Regions from separate parts of the Deinococcus sp. KSM4-11 genome, predicted to be linked through region 1. Evidence: riboswitches for the same ligand, from Rfam matches in the RefSeq annotation. Region 1 holds a riboswitch; each other region holds the start of a gene.
What was found. A riboswitch is a leader RNA that binds a small molecule or an ion and turns the genes downstream of it on or off. The one in region 1 is predicted to bind cyclic di-GMP.
Positions count from the first base shown of each region.

Region 2: another riboswitch for cyclic di-GMP. It lies ahead of E7T09_RS05780 (hypothetical protein); the one in region 1 lies ahead of E7T09_RS22085 (NPCBM/NEW2 domain-containing protein).
Region 3: another riboswitch for cyclic di-GMP. It lies ahead of E7T09_RS21520 (Ig-like domain-containing protein); the one in region 1 lies ahead of E7T09_RS22085 (NPCBM/NEW2 domain-containing protein).
Region 4: another riboswitch for cyclic di-GMP. It lies ahead of E7T09_RS20330 (hypothetical protein); the one in region 1 lies ahead of E7T09_RS22085 (NPCBM/NEW2 domain-containing protein).

Region 1 covers NZ_SSNX01000002.1:516,578-520,393, reverse strand. The annotation lists gene E7T09_RS09430 (lipopolysaccharide biosynthesis protein) at 1-1,057, shown strand, start outside; cyclic di-GMP riboswitch class I at 1,832-1,910, shown strand; gene E7T09_RS22085 (NPCBM/NEW2 domain-containing protein) at 1,923-3,816, shown strand, end outside.
Region 2 covers NZ_SSNX01000001.1:1,151,905-1,155,720, reverse strand. The annotation lists gene E7T09_RS05790 (glycosyltransferase family A protein) at 1-480, shown strand, start outside; gene E7T09_RS05785 (DNA-3-methyladenine glycosylase) at 575-1,198, shown strand; gene E7T09_RS05780 (hypothetical protein) at 1,245-1,901, opposite strand; cyclic di-GMP riboswitch class II at 1,904-1,987, opposite strand; gene E7T09_RS05775 (PaaI family thioesterase) at 2,205-2,741, shown strand; gene E7T09_RS05770 (hotdog fold thioesterase) at 2,738-3,151, shown strand; gene meaB (methylmalonyl Co-A mutase-associated GTPase MeaB) at 3,175-3,816, opposite strand, start outside.
Region 3 covers NZ_SSNX01000012.1:53,862-57,677, reverse strand. The annotation lists gene thrC (threonine synthase) at 1-680, opposite strand, end outside; cyclic di-GMP riboswitch class II at 1,145-1,229, shown strand; gene E7T09_RS21520 (Ig-like domain-containing protein) at 1,600-2,004, shown strand; gene E7T09_RS21515 (ABC transporter ATP-binding protein) at 2,183-3,109, shown strand; gene E7T09_RS21510 (ABC transporter permease) at 3,106-3,816, shown strand, end outside.
Region 4 covers NZ_SSNX01000010.1:87,533-91,348, reverse strand. The annotation lists gene E7T09_RS20335 (bifunctional diguanylate cyclase/phosphodiesterase) at 1-1,186, opposite strand, end outside; cyclic di-GMP riboswitch class II at 1,504-1,589, shown strand; gene E7T09_RS20330 (hypothetical protein) at 1,661-2,155, shown strand; gene E7T09_RS20325 (hypothetical protein) at 2,299-2,997, shown strand; gene E7T09_RS20320 (NEW3 domain-containing protein) at 2,999-3,816, shown strand, end outside.

The DNA.
Region 1 (3,816 bases):
CAAGCCGCTCGTCACGGCGGAACTCAGTTCGTACATCCTCGGGCACGGCCTGCTGGGCCTGGGCGCGGCCTATCTCGGCTACGGCGCGCAGAGCCTCGTGATCAGTGCCGTCGCGCAGGGCCTGATCCAGCTCGTGATCCTGTACTCGGCCACCCGGCACACGCTGCGGCCGATCTTCCGCGTGTCGGCCTACCAGGGTCTGTACACCTTCGGGATGCGGGCCACGGTGATCAACTTCCTGGAGTTCATCAGCGCCAGCCTGGACACCTTCCTGATCGCGAAGTTCTACTCGAAAGCGGCACTGGGCACCTACAGCCGGACGTTCAGCACGCTGGCCATGCCCGCCACGAACTTCGCCATGAGCCTCTCGAGGGTACTGGCGCCATCGTTCAGTGCCGTGCAGGATGAACCCGAACGCCTGCGCCGCGCCTATCTGTCGGGCCTGCGCGCGATGGCACTGGTGATCTTCAGCGCCGCCGGCTGCATCATCATCGACGCGCCCGAAATCGTGAAGGTCATGCTCGGCCCCCAGTACCTCGATTCCATCACGCTGATGCAGACCTTCGCGCTGTTTATTCCCTTTGCCGTCCTCACCAACCTCTCGGCCGTGCTGGCAGAGGCCACGGCACGCCTGAATGTGAAGATCGCCATTCAGGCGGTGTACTTCGTCGCCCTGGCCACAGCCTTCTGGACGACCTACCGCCTGGGCGGGCAGGTTGAACAGATTGCCATCGTGCTCGTGGCAGCCAGCATGGTGCGTAGCGTCGCCTACGCCTTCGTGGCCCGCCAGATCATCGGAGGCAGCGGCCGTGAGATTGCCCTGTCGTACGGGCTGGGCGGCCTCTATTTCGTGGGCTCGGCCCTGCTGACAGCCGCCGTCGTCTTCACCCTCAGGGCCATCAATGTTCCCCTCCCGCTCCTGTTCGTAACGGAACTCCTCCTCGGTGCGGCCGTGCTGGCGGGTGTCGTTCTGCTCGGGCCGCCCAGCGAACTGCAGCAGATGGCGCGCACCAGTCTGCAGCAACTTCGGGGCAGACTGGCCGGCACCCCTGGCTGAGCCTTTTCGAAAGCCCAGTGTGAGGCCGCGCCAGCCATCTGCGAGCGCGGCTTCATCCATGCGGAGTCCGTTCTGCTCGGACAATCCAGCCAACGATTGCGAAGGTCAGTGACCTCAAGGAAGTGGGGCGCCATCCAATGGCTCGCAGGCGCCGGGTCGGGGAGTCGGGCCACGCAGAGACCTACGGCGTCCCGCTTACATCACCGCTCTGGAATCCGCCGAACCTCGACCACTTCTGCCCGGTGAAGTGCCTGAGAGTCACCTGAGGTCAGATTCCGTTTTCAATCTGAAGTCACCCGGCCAGGTCAGGCGAGTTGGCAGACGCTTGGAGCCACTTAGCACGCCACATTCAGCATGTATGGCGTCACGGTACACCCGACTGGCGGTTGTCAGATTGCACCTCAAGAATCCAAGTATTTATCCAGCCCATGACACGCCCCTGAATGGGGGACGCCTGGAGCCATGAAATCGGGAAATGTCGGCTCAGACGTCATCCCCGGCCGTTTGCCCTGGAAACGGGCAATGACGACACGCTGGATTCCTGACAGGCTTCTGACGGCCCAATCTCACCTTCTTAACGAAGTGAAGCATGACGAGGAACCCTCTCCACTCCGTTCCAGTGGGAACGCAGCCTGAGCGCGTGGCTCCCATCTTCACGCACGAGGACTTCATGAAGCTTTCTTCAGCCCACTCTTAATGTGATGAAAGTGTCGTGAAGCGTTGAGCATCATGAACCCGTCAGAGAGCAGACGCATCCGCGTCATCCGAGACCTATCACCGAAACGGCAAACCTTCCGTGAGGAAGGGACGCAAAGCCACGGAACTCGCTCATCGAGTCCGCCGGGCTACCGAAGGAAGGTACCTCATGAACGTTTTCCGCTCTTCCCGTGCCCCTGTTTCTGCCACGCTGCTCGCCTTCACACTCGCAATGTCCCTGGCCGCCTGTTCCAGTTCCACTCCGGACGTCCCCGCGGAAGCCAGCGTCCCGGCGGCCGAGGACGCCACGCTGCCGACCGGCGCGGACGTGACCACGGACACGCCCCTCTACGCGGAAGCCCTCGCCCTCAAGAGCGGCGACAATCCCCTGAGCGGCGCCATCTGGACGTCCGCCACCAACGGGTACGGCCCAGTCGAACTCAACAAGAGCAACGGCCAGAACGTGGCCGGTGACGGCCGCAACCTCACCCTGGCCGGGAAGACGTACACCACCGGCTACGGCGTGCACGCCAATTCGAAGATCACCTTCGCCCTGGACGCCACCTGCACCAGCTTGACAGCGGATATCGGTGTTGACGACGAGGTGGGCACGAAGGGCTCGGTCATCTTCCAGGTGTACTCCGACAGCACGAAACTGTACGACTCCGGCATCATGACCGGCGCCAGCGCGACCAAGAGCATCAAGGTCGACCTCACCGGCCGGAGCACCATGCAGCTCGTGGTCACGGACGCCGGCAACGGCAACGCCTCCGACCACGCCGACTGGGCCACGCCCATCCTCCACGGCTGCGCGCCCATCGCCACAGCGCCGACGGCCACCGCTGCCGATGTGGCCGGCACGACCTACGTGAAACTCGTCACGGAAGGCCACGACTTCACCGTGACGGGCACCCAGACGGTGCGCTACGGCGTGGATACCCGCTGGGCCTACAAGTCCGTGACGGGCACCGGCACCTGCAACAACCTGTTCTTCGGCAGCGATCCCGCAAAATTCGTGAACAAGAGCTGTTACCTGGTGGTTCCGCCGGCCACGGTACCGGCACCCACCCCCACGCCCGCACCCACCCCGGCTCCGACGCCCGCTCCCACACCGACGCCTGCTCCCGCACCGGCTCCGACACCCGCGCCCGATCCTGTTCCCGCGCCGACGCCGGCCCCTGATCCCACGCCGGCACCCGCACCTGCTCCGGCGCCTACGCCCGCGCCTGATCCCACTCCGGCTCCGACGCCCGCTCCCGCACCGACGCCCGCGCCCACCCCGGCTCCGACGCCCGCACCGGCTCCGGCTCCGGCTCCCACCGTCCTGACCTACGCCGCCCCGATCACCATCACCAAGGGCGGCACGTATACCGGAGCGTGGGAGAGCCTCAACCCGGCGGTTCCCGCCGTGACGGTCAAGACGACGGAACCCGTCATCATCGAGAACTGCTCGGTGCGCGGCAAGGGCATCCTGATCTCGGCCCCGTGGTCCAATGCCACCCTGACCGTGCGCGGCTGCACCGGACAGGGCCTGAACCCGAATGACGTCACCCGCACGCCCGGCCGGTTCGTCAGCGCCGAGGGCTTCGTCTCCATCCTGATCGAGCGCAATACCTTCGCCAACACCAGCGGGATCTACCTCAACGCCTGGCGGGGCACGGCGGCCACCCCCACCACGATCACCGTGCGCCAGAACGTCGCCCGTGACATCGAAGGCCGCTACAGCGACGGCCACGGTGGGTTCCAGAACGGCAAGTTCTACCGCGTGCAGTTCGTGCAGCTGAACGCCGTCCAGAATGCCCCCCGCGTGGACATCGGCTGGAACCGCGTCGATGAAACGCCCCGCGCCTCCCACGTCGAAGACACCGTGAACCTGTACGCCTCCAGCGGCGTGGCCGGCAGCCCGATCCGCGTCCACCACAACCTGATCAACGGAGCGTACGCCGGTGATCCCTCGGCCAGCTACACCGGCGGCGGCATCATGCTCGGCGACGGCGGCGGCGCATACCAGGAAGCCTCGGACAACGTCATTCTCGAAACCAGCAACTACGGCGTCGCGGCGG
Region 2 (3,816 bases), on a different contig from region 1:
CTGGCGCTGTCAGTGGGCGGATTTCCACTGCTGACCGCCGCCGAGGACGTCGGCCTGTGGAGCCGGATGGCCGACCATGCGCCCGTGCTGGCCCTGCCCGAGCGCCTCGTGAACTACCGGGTGCATTCCGGCAGTACGAGTGGCCGCAAGCTGCACCTTCAACGCCTGGAACTTGAATTCATCCGGCGCGGCAACCTCCGGCGCCATACCGGTCAGCAGGGACTGGCCTTCGAGCAGTTCATGGCCGAGTGGCATGCTGAACCGGCCGCCGCCCGGCGGGCCTTCGAGCGGGAGTCCGCCAGCCTGAATGCCTACCGGATCGCTGGGGGCCTGCTGGCCGACCGGCGGCCCTCCGGCCTCGTGTGGCTGGCCCGCAGCATCGCGCTGAATCCAGCCGGACGCCTGCGGCGCGTGGCCACCCAGCTCAACCTGTGGGGCCGCGTTCGTCGCCGCTCCCGTCCTGCTCCACCGGCCCCCTGAGGTCACGGCGCAGAACCGGGGCGGCGGGCTATCGTGGCGATATGGGCAGAGGACTCCAGACGCGAATGCTGCGGCCCCACGGGTGCCCGATCCAATGACGGAGCCGCTGCGCCCGGATCACTTCGATGCCGATCCGGTTCGTCTGGCACGTGACCTGCTTGGAGGGACGCTGATCCGCGTCACGGCGCAGGGCGCCCGGCTGACGGGCAGGATCGTGGAGGTCGAGGCGTACGACTGTCCACGCGATCCCGCGTGTACGGCCGGGCGCTTCCATGCCGCGCGTTCCGCCGACATGGCCATCGCGCCGGGCCACTGGCTGTTCTGGATGGCGCACGGGCACCCGCTCCTGCAGGTGTCGTGCCGCCCCCTGGGTGTGGCCGCCAGCGTGCTGATCCGGGCCATCGAGCCGCTGGAGGGGCTGGGGCACATGCTCACGAACCGGCCCGTGACGCGCGAGCGTGACCTGACGAACGGCCCGGCCAAGCTGGTCTACGCCCTGGGACTGGAGCCTGCGCGGGTGGCCGGAACCGTGGTGAATAGTTCGGCGCTGCACCTGCACCGGCCACCGGTCGCCGTCCCAGACGGAGCGGTCGAGGTCACGGCCCGGATCGGCATCCGGGAGGGCCGCACCCTGCCGTGGCGCTTCGTGCTGAGGGGAAACCCATGGGTATCGCCCGCGACACCGAGCATGGAACTGGCCTCGGTGCCGGCCGACTAGATCAGGCCGCCCGCGTGGGGACGCGGGCGGCCTAGTCAGCACGGGATCAGTGGAAGCTGCTGAGGGTCGCGCTGGAATCGCCCAGGGTGAAGGTCAGGCTGCAGCCGGCCATGGCGTCGTTGTCGGCGCTGATCTTGGCGCTGACGCTGACGTCGTTCTTGCCGCCGGTGGTCAGGATCATCAGGGCCTTGGGGACATTGGCGTCACCCTTGCCGACTGACACGCTCTTGGCCTCCAGCGAGTAGGTGCTGGTGCCCACGCCGGAGTCCGTGCGGGTCGCCGCGATGTTGAGGTTGGGCGTGGCGCTGAGGGTGACGGCGCCCGCCTTGTTCGAGGAGTCCCACACCGACACGGCGAAGGCATCGACGGTCAGCGTGAATGAGGCAGGCATCGCGCACGCGCCCGTCATGACCACGGACTTCAGGCTGGCCTTGATCTCGGCGGCGTAGGGCTTGATGCCTAGCGGAATGGACGAGGTATCGAGGTCGTCGAAGGAGCCGGCCGGGATGGTGGAGCTGGTGTCGTACTGGATGGACGTGCCGACCCGCTGGACGGTCAGCGGGCTGGAGCTCGTGAGCGTCGCGCCGTTCAGGTGGGCGGGGTTGCTGATGGTCTGGGGCGGGATGGCGGCGCCGACGATGCTGCCGCAACTCGCCAGCAGGGGGAGGCCGGCGCTGAGCCAGGCCAGGGTCTTGAGCTTCATGGGTTCTCCTCGTTCGGTCTCACCATTGGCTCGCTTCGCCCCAGGTGACCGGGTAGGGGGCGAAGGTCATGGCCTCCGAGGGCATCGGGTGACGGACGTCACCGGCCAAAGTGAACCTCTGGTTGCTGCCAGTCTGTCGACGGGGCTCTGACAGGATTCTCACCCAGGCGCCAGCCGCCTGCCAGACGGCCTTTCACGCACCCCATCACCCTGTGTGGAGACGTCCCGACACTGGACGGAAATATGATAAGCGTCATACTCTGAACCCATGACAGCCCGGAACCCCTCTCCACGCTGGAGACCATGATGACCTCACCGCAGCGCACCCGCACGTATACCTGGGGCGACCCCCTCGGCGGCGCGGACGCGGCCCGCCGAATGAGCGGCCTGGACTACCTGCGGGCCATGGCCCGCGGCGACTACCCCGCTCCACCGATCGCCGACAGCCTGGACTTCACGCTCGCCCAAGAGGACGACATCCAGCCGGGCAGGGTCACCTTCCGCATGACCCCGCAGGAATTTCACTACAACCCCATCGGCAGCGTCCACGGCGGCGTGTTCGCCACGCTGCTTGACTCCGCGCTGGGCTGTGCCATCCACACGCGGCTGCCCGCCGGCGTCGGCTACACCACCCTGGAACTCAGCGTCCGGTACCTGCGGCCCCTGCTGGCCGGCATGGGCGAGGTGCGCGCCACCGCCGAGGTCGTCAGCGTCTCCCGGCAGATCGCCACCGCCGAGGCCCGCCTGCTGGACGCCGGGGATCGCCTGTGCGCCACCGCCACCACCACCTGCCTGATCCTGCGCCCCGAGGCCGCCCGCCGCGAAGGAGCCACGCCATGACCGAAACCGATCCCCGGATGCTCAGCACCACCGACACGCTCATCGACCACCTCGGTATTCAAATGCTGGAGGTCAGCGGCACCCGCGTCGTCGCCACCATGCCCGTCGAGGCCCGCACCCATCAGCCCATGGGCCTGCTGCACGGCGGGGCCAGCGTCGCCCTGGCGGAGACTGTCGCCAGCCTCGGCGCCCACCTCAGCGTGGCCGACCAGGGCTTGACCGCCGTGGGGCTGGAAATCAACGCCAATCACCTGCGCGGCGTCCGCAGCGGCCTCGTCACGGCCACGGCCACGGCCATCCACCAGGGCCGCAGTACCCAGGTCTGGCAGATCGACATCGTGGACGGGCAGGGCCGGGCTGTCTGTACGTCGCGCTGCACGCTGGCGATCATTCCCGCCACGCGGAGCTGATACCTCTCAGGAGGGGAGGCTCGTCATGCAGGCCGTGCCAGGAGCGCGGCCACTCCCTGCACGGCCGTCAGGGTGCCCGCCTGCACCTGAAGCCGGACGGCCTGCAGGCGCTGCGTGTCCAGCCCCTCCCGGAAGGCCCGCCACGCGGCCTCGCGCAGCAGGTCGTCGAACCACTGGGCAGTCTGCGTGTGGCGTTTTGCCGTCAGGTCGGTGGCGTGCGTATAGCGTTCCACGGTCTCCCATACGGCCTCCAGCCCCTCGCCGGTCAGGGCGGAGGCCCGCAGCGCCACGGGCCGCCACGGCGCGGCATGCGGCGTGAGCAGGGTCAGCGCGGTGCGGAGTTCCGTCTGGGCGCGCACCGCCGCCTGAGGACTGACGTCGGCCTTGTTCACCACGCAGATGTCGGCGAGTTCCATGATGCCGCGCTTGATGCCCTGTAACTCGTCCCCGGCGTTCGGGAGGGTCAGCAGGACGAACAGGTCCGTCATGGCGGCCACCTGCGTCTCGCTCTGGCCCACGCCCACGGTCTCGACCAGGATCACGTCGTATCCGGCGGCCTCGCACAGTGTGATCGCCTCGCGGGTGCGCCGGGCCACGCCGCCGAGCGTGCCGCTGCTCGGACTGGGCCGGATAAAGGCACGGGGATGCACGGTCAGGCGCGGCAT
Region 3 (3,816 bases), on a different contig from region 1:
GCCCAGTTGATGGAGTTCACGGCTCCGATCTCGAAGCGGGCCTTGAAGTCCGCGTCGGCGTTCACGGCCTTCACGAGATCCTGGCAGTCGTCGAACACGCCTTCCAGGGCGATGTTGAAGATGTTGGGTTCGGTCAGGCTGAACATCTGTGCCTGCTGGAAGGCGCTCATGCGGCCGTGCGGGGAGAGCATGAACACGTTCACGCGGCCCTTGCCGAGCATGGCGTACTCGGCGGCGCTGCCGGTGTCGCCGCTGGTCGCGCCGAGGATGTTCAGGCGCTCGTCACGGGCTTCGAGCACGTACTCGAACATGTGGCCCAGGAACTGCATGGCGATGTCCTTGAATGCCAGGGACGGTCCGTTGCTGAGTTCCAGCAGGTACAGGCCCGAGGTTCCGAGCGGGGTCAGCGGCGTGATGTCCTTGCTGTGAAAGACGTCCGGCGCGTACGTGACATGCAGGATCCTGCGCAGGTCGTGCTCGGGTACGTCGTCGATGAAGGGCCGCATGACCGCGAAGGCCAGTTCCGGGTACGGCAGGCCGCGCAGGGCCTCGAGTTCCTGCGGCCCGAAGGTGGGGATGAACTCGGGCATGGCGAGGCCGCCGTCCGGGGCGAGGCCCGAAAGCAGGACATCCGAGAAGCGGCCCAGGGACTGCGCGCCGCGCGTGGAAACGTACTTCATGGCTCTTTCCTCCCGTGCGCCGCGCGGCCCGGTCGGGGCGCGGCCAATGCTGCCCACTGTACCGAGTCCTGCGCCCGGCGGCCCACGCGGAAGCTAGGGCGCCGCACGAGACGATGGCCGACCGTACCCCAGGCCACACGACCTCACGGCGCACGGGGGCATGGTGTAAACGTTGTCATGGACAGCACATTCTGTCAGACGCTGGGCCCCACCCGCCGGCACCGTCTTCATGATGCCCGGCTCCGACCCCGGATCGTCCTGGGTCTGGCCCCTCTGGAACGGCATGCCTGTCCGGTCATCCGCCCGCGCTGGGTGCGGGAAATACCGATGGTCATGACCGGCCCGTGTGGTCGGCAGCCGACTTTAACAAACCACCATGTCCGATCATGAAGTCGGGCCAGTCTGGGCAGTGCGAGGCTTGTAAGAGGGCTTGCGGCAAGATCAAAGCCTCGCTGGAGAACCACCAGGCGGGAAGAAGCGATGAAGCGTGATCCTGTATGCGGGCACCTGGGACACGTGGAGCTAGTGGTGCGACCGGCTTTTCGACAGCCTTACTTTTGCCTTCCGGTGAAGGTTCGGCCCTATACTCTGCGGCTCACGCTGCAAGAGGAGTTCCCAGATGCTTCGACACGCCCATGCTGTCGCCCTGCCCCCAGATCCACAACCAGGCTGCGCCGCTCACCTGAGTGCCGCGCGCCGAACCCGCGTGCAGTGAGCCCGCGCCCCTGACCTGACCCCTGCGGTCAGCGTCCCCTGCGGCCACCCAGCACCGATCCGGAGAGCGGCTTCACGGCCGTTCCCAGCACCCCCGGCGTTCCTGACGACCGGCGCGGCGTGCTCCGTCGTTCCCACTTCACCGACCGTTCCGCCTTGAGTCCAGGGCGTGAGCCGGGCCGTGACCTGTTCCCTGGAGTCCACCATGAAAGCACTCGTCATCTCCGCCCTGATCGCCCTGTTCGCCACCAGCTGTGGCAGCATGCAGGCCCCCGCCCAGACCGTCTCGGGCCAGACGGTGCAGGGCGCGGCCACGACCACGACGGACACGCAGGCCCCGAAGGTCAGCATGATGATGTTCCCGCAGACGCTGCGGGAAGCGGGGAACGTGTTCTTCCAGCTGTCCACCCGTGACGACGTGAACGTGGCGCGGGTCGTGCTGAACATCGACGGGAAGCCCTTCGTGAACGACAACACGGCGTACAACTCCTACGCGAAATTCTTCGGGGCCCAGGACAATGGCAAGCACACGGTGACCGTGCAGGTGTTCGACAGCGCCCGCAACGTCACGGAGTACACGCAGGACTTTCAGGTGGACATCAGCAAGTAGGCCCGCGCCCGCGCGGTTACGTCATCGACTCCGTCACCGCAAGCCCACACCTCACCGGTTCCTCCGCGTTCCTGACGCCGGGCGGAACCGGCTTCCCATGGTGGGCGTGACAACTGTCACCCCGGGCGCCTGACACGCGGCACTGGGAACGCGGCGGGCCGGAGCGCACCCTGTGGGCATGACGAACGCGATCGAGCTGCGGAACGTGGACAAGACCTTCGGGAAGGTCACGGCCCTGCGCGGCCTGAACCTGGACATCCGCGCCGGGGAACTGACGGCGCTGCTCGGGCCGAACGGCGCCGGGAAGACCACGGCGATCTCGCTGATGCTGGGCCTGGGCGCACCCACGGCCGGGCAGGTGCGTGTGCTGGGCGGCAACCCACGGCAGGACGACGTGCGCCGCCGCATCGGTTCCATGCCGCAGGAGAGTGCCCTGCCGCCCGCGCTGAAGGTGAGCGAGGCCGTGGAACTGTTCGCGCGCTTCTACCCCGCCCCGCTGGCCGCGTCCCAGGCCCTGGCGCTCGCCGACCTGGGGAGCGTGGCCGGGCGGCGGGCGGGCGCGCTGTCCGGCGGGCAGAAGCGGCGGCTGGCCTTCGCGCTGGCCGTGGTGGGCAACCCGGAGGTGCTGCTGATCGACGAGCCGACGACCGGCATGGACGCGCAGAGCCGGCAGGCGTTCTGGGTGGCCGTGACGGAACTGAAGGACGCGGGCCGCACGATCCTGCTCACCACGCACTACCTGGAGGAAGCCGAGCGCGCCGCCGACCGCGTGATCGTGATGAACGCGGGCGCGGTGCTGGCCGACGGCACGCCGGAACAGCTGCGTTCCCAGGCGGGCGGCGCGCGAGTGCGCTTCACGAGCGACCTCGTGCTGGCCGAGCTGCACCGCCTGCCGGGGGTGGACTCGGCCGAGGTGGATGCCCACGGGCACGCGGATCTGCGCACCCGCACGCCCGAGGCGCTGCTGACCGCCCTGATCCGCCAGGGCACGCCCTTCACGGAACTGGAGGTCAGCCGCGCCAGCCTGGAGGACGCCTTCCTGAACTTGACCGCCACGCCTCCTGCCCAGACCAGCTCCTCTGCCACCAAGGAAGTGACCGCATGACCTCCCGCACTGTCCAGCCTGCCCAGACCGTCAGCCTGCCCACGCCCGCCCCCTCCGCCCGCCGCGCGCCGCTGCTGCCGGCGCTGGGCACCCTGGCCCTGGCGGAGCTGCGGCGCATGCTGCGCAACCCGATGTTCGCGGTGGGCACCATCGGCTTTCCGGTCATCTTCTTCTCGCTGTTCGGCCTGAGCGCCGTGAACGAGACGACGGATCAGGGGTTCAAGGTCGGGCCGCTGATCCTGGTGAACTTCGGCGCGTACTCGCTGCTCTCGCTGTCGATGTTCTCGTTCGGGTCGGCCGTGGCGCTGGAACGCACGGGCGGGTGGCTGCGGCTGCTGCGCGCGTCGCCCATGCCCACGGCGCTGTACTTCGCCGGGAAGCTGCTGGCCGCGCTGTGCTTCAGCGCCCTGAGCCTGGCCGTGCTGTACACCTTCGCGCACTTCACCGGCGGCGTGACCATTCCGGTGGGCCTGGCGCTGCTGCTGCTGGGCAAGCTGCTGCTGGGCATCATTCCGCTGATCGCGTTGGGCCTGTGCATCGGCTTCCTGGTCACGCCGACCGGCGCGCAGATCACCGCGAACCTCGTGAGCGTGCTGATGTCCTTCGCGTCGGGCCTGTTCACGCCGCTGGATCAGATGCCGGCCTTCGTGCAGAAGCTCGCGCCGTACCTGCCCGCGTACCACCTGGGCGCGGTCGCGCGTGGCACG
Region 4 (3,816 bases), on a different contig from region 1:
GACGCATCCAGCGCAGCAGCGCTTCGTGCCCCACGACGTGCAGAGTCCGGGCCTCGACCAGCGGCTGAAAGACCAGCCGAAGCTCGTCGCGCTCGATGGCGTGATGCAGCGCCGTCAACTGTTCGATCGCAATCGGGGTACGCTGATCGAGGTCGGTATTGAAGAAAGCGTACCCACCGCCGGCGCGTTTGACCCGGTACATGGCGGCGTCAGCCTGACTCAGCAGGGTGTCCGGTGTCTGGGTATTGTCCGGGTACAGACTCAGCCCAACGCTGCAGCGGATAAAGGTCTCCTGGCCGCCCAGACGGAACGGCGGATCGAACGCAGCCACGATCCGCCGGATCACGCTTTCGGCGTCTTCGGCTGAACGCACATCGGTCAGCAGGAGGGTGAACTCGTCGCCGCACATCCGGGCCGTCACATCGCTGGTGGCCGTCGCGTGTTTGAGCCGCTGCGACACCTGCTGCAGCAACTCGTCTCCCACCGCATGCCCAAGCGTGTCGTTGATCACTTTGAAGCGGTTGAGGTCGAGGAGCCCCACGACCACCTTCTCGCCCGAAGACTCAGCCCGCCGGCAGGCCTGGGTCAGCAGTTGCCGGAAATAGGCGCGGTTGGGCAGCCCCGTCAGCGTGTCATGCAGGGCCATGCTCCCAAGCTCCCGAACTGCCTGACGCAGGTTAAGTGCGTCCATGGTCATGGCGGCGAACGATTGCAGCAGGGCCTCCTGCTCAGCAGTGAACTCGCGCGGACGGTGGTCGAGTACGCAGAACGTTCCGAGCTTGTGTCCGTAGGGAGACAGCAGGGGCGCCCCAGCGTAGAAGCGCAGATGCGGATCCCCCGTGACGTTTGGGTACGCTTGGAGCCGCTGATCCTCGGTGGCGTCCGGAATAACCATCACACCGTCCTGGGCAATGGCCAGCGAGCAGAAGGAGATGGTTCTGGGGGTCTGGGCCTCGTTCATGCCGACCCTGGCCTTGAACCATTGTCGATCCTCATCCACGAAGGTCACCAGGGCCATGGGCATCTCGAAGAACTGTGAGGCCATGGTGACCAAGCGGTCGAATTGAGGCTCAGGCAGGCTGTCGAGGATGCTGTACGTGTACAGGGCCTCCAAGCGCCGCTGCTCCTCGCCAACGTCAACAATGCCGCGTCGACTTTTGATTCCGGAAAGTTCAGAGGAGTCCATAGCGGCACAATGGGCGCTGTCTCGTCACACATCTATGAATTCAAGATCATGGCTGAACATGTGCTCGGATCCACTCGTTTCCGAAGCGGCGACGCCCCTCGCCCTCATGGACAGGAGCAGGATCACCAGGTGATGGATCATGGAACTTACTGTTTCATACGACTTTTCCATCCGGTTACCCCTCTGAACGGAGGCAGACAGTGCTCAGGCGCCCTCGCCAGACTTCACGGATTGGTGATATCGCCTTCACTGCCTGGAACCAGTCAGATTTTTGTAAGAACAGAAACACAAGTATCTCCCCACTTCGTTCAGGGAACCGAACGGAGAGAAGCAATGAACCTCGTCCTGTAAGACCGGGCACCTCGGACGAGGGGAGCAAGTGGTGCGACCGACTTTTCGTCCTGCTGATAACCGTTACACAACGGTTTGCAGCCCTCATCCCCTGGAGCATTTGCTTCCAGACAGGAGTCCCTGATGCGTCACTTTAAGAGCTTTGCCCTGCTGTCCGCCCTGATGCTGTCCGGTGCTGCGTTTGCCGTTGATCCGGCAGACTCGACCGATGTTGCCATTACCAACGGTGCCTCTGACACCATCGTTGCCGCCCCTAGCGCAACGATGGCTGCTGGCGGGAAGACTGGCACGTCTTCTCTGTCCTGGACGACCGCGGCGGCTTCTCCTAATCCTCGCAAGATTGTGGCGAGCGTTGTGGGAAGCGACTTCAAGACGAACGTCATGTCGCTGAGCGTGGTGGCGGGGGCTATTGCTGCCGACGGTAGCTTGACTGGATCTGGCACCGCTGCTGATGCGCTGGTCTTGAGCCCCAGCAATCCGAGTGGCGATCTGATTACCGCCATTGACGCCTATGACGCCGGACACACTACCGTCAGTTACACCGCCTCTACCGCGGCTGCTGGCTTCGAAGACAGCACCATCACTGTTACATTCACCATCACTGCCGACGGCGTCTAAGCCTGATGAAGCATTGGAAGGGCAACCGACGTTGCCCTTCCAACGCTCTTTTTACTTCCGGAGGATCCATGCGCCACCGTACTTTCGTTCTCCTCGCGCTCCTGCCACTTCTGTCGGGCCCTGCTGTGGCCGCGACCGGGGTGGTGGGCCAGCTCCTCTACAGTCTGGGCGTCCGTCCGGGGCAGACCAGTCACCTCTCGATCACCCTCTCAAATACCGGCGCTCAGGCCGAAACCGTCGGGCTTAGCCTGGAAGACCTGCGGGTTACTCCGGCCAACACTGCCTTTCTGCCCGCAGGAACGCTGGACAGCAGCAACAGCAGCTGGATTACGCTCCCTGCCGCCGCGGTGACCGTCCCCGCGGGCAGCACCAAAACGCTCGACCTGAACATCAAGGTTCCAGCCGGAGCCACGGCCGGCAGCCACTGGAGCGCGTTGATTGTCCAGCCGCAGGGGGCCCCATCCGCCCCCAAAGCCGGGGTCAGCGTGAATACACGCTATGCCGTTCAGCTCATTACCACCGTCCCTGGGGGCGCTGCCAAGGTCAACTTTGCCAGGCCGCAACTGTCACGCAGCGGTGCCGATGTGAACCTGGGCGTCGATCTGCTGAATGACGGTACGGCGTCCATCGTTCCCGAGTTCCGTGCCGAGGTCTATGACGCGCAGGGCAAGCTTGTGGCGCAGGCGCAGGCCGGCAAGAAGCGGCTGTACCCGGGCGGCGGCGCGCACGTCGATTTCAAGCTGGGGGCACTGGCCGCCGCCAGGTACACCTTCGTGGTTCTGGCCAACGACGGCGTGAATCCGGTGATGGGTGCCCGCTACACCGTCAACGTCGGGAACTGACATGCGGGCTGCGGTGCTGACCCTGAGCCTGCTGCTCTCCAGCGCCGCGGGCATCCAGGTCGTCACACCCTCCGGGGAGCAGGCGATCCGAGCCGGTCAGCCGCTGACCCTGGTCTTTCAGCTTCACAACGACACCCAGACCGAATGGAGCGGCACGCCTGAGCTGCAGCTGCCGCCGGGCTGGCGCGCCCTGTTTCCGCCGGAAGCTGTACAGCTCCAACCCGGAAGCGACACCACCCTCCTGCTACCGGTCGAGGCTCCTGGCTCCGCCGCCGCAGGACCGTATGCGGTCAGTGTCATCGCTTCAGGCATCCAGGCCACGGCCGCTGTCCGCATTCCGCCGCGCCGGAACGTGACCATCCGCCCGGAGGACGAGGACACCCTGGGCCTGGATGGAAAGGTGACGGCCACCTTCGTGGTTCGCAACGATGGCAACGTTCCCGAAGTCCTCCGTTTCAGCGCAGATGCGCCGGCCCTCCAAGTCGGCACACCAGGGGCGACGCTGGCGCCTGGAGAACAGATGCGGGTCACGGTGGCCGGCACCTTTCCCTACAGCTCCAGCCCAGCGCGCCGCGTGACGCTGAAGGTTCAGGGCCAGGACGGCCTCTCGAAAACGGTCAGCGTCAACCGCCTGCTCCTGCGCACCGGAGTACCCCTGGAGGAACGGTCGCTGACCCTGAAGGGCCAGATCACGTTCGGTGTGCAGTCCAAAACCCCCTCAGACCTGAACCTGAGCGGGCGGCTCAGTGCGGATCTGCCGGGAACGTTCCGGTTCTCAGGATCGAAGTCCAGCTGGGCCGCGGACTACCAGGATCAACG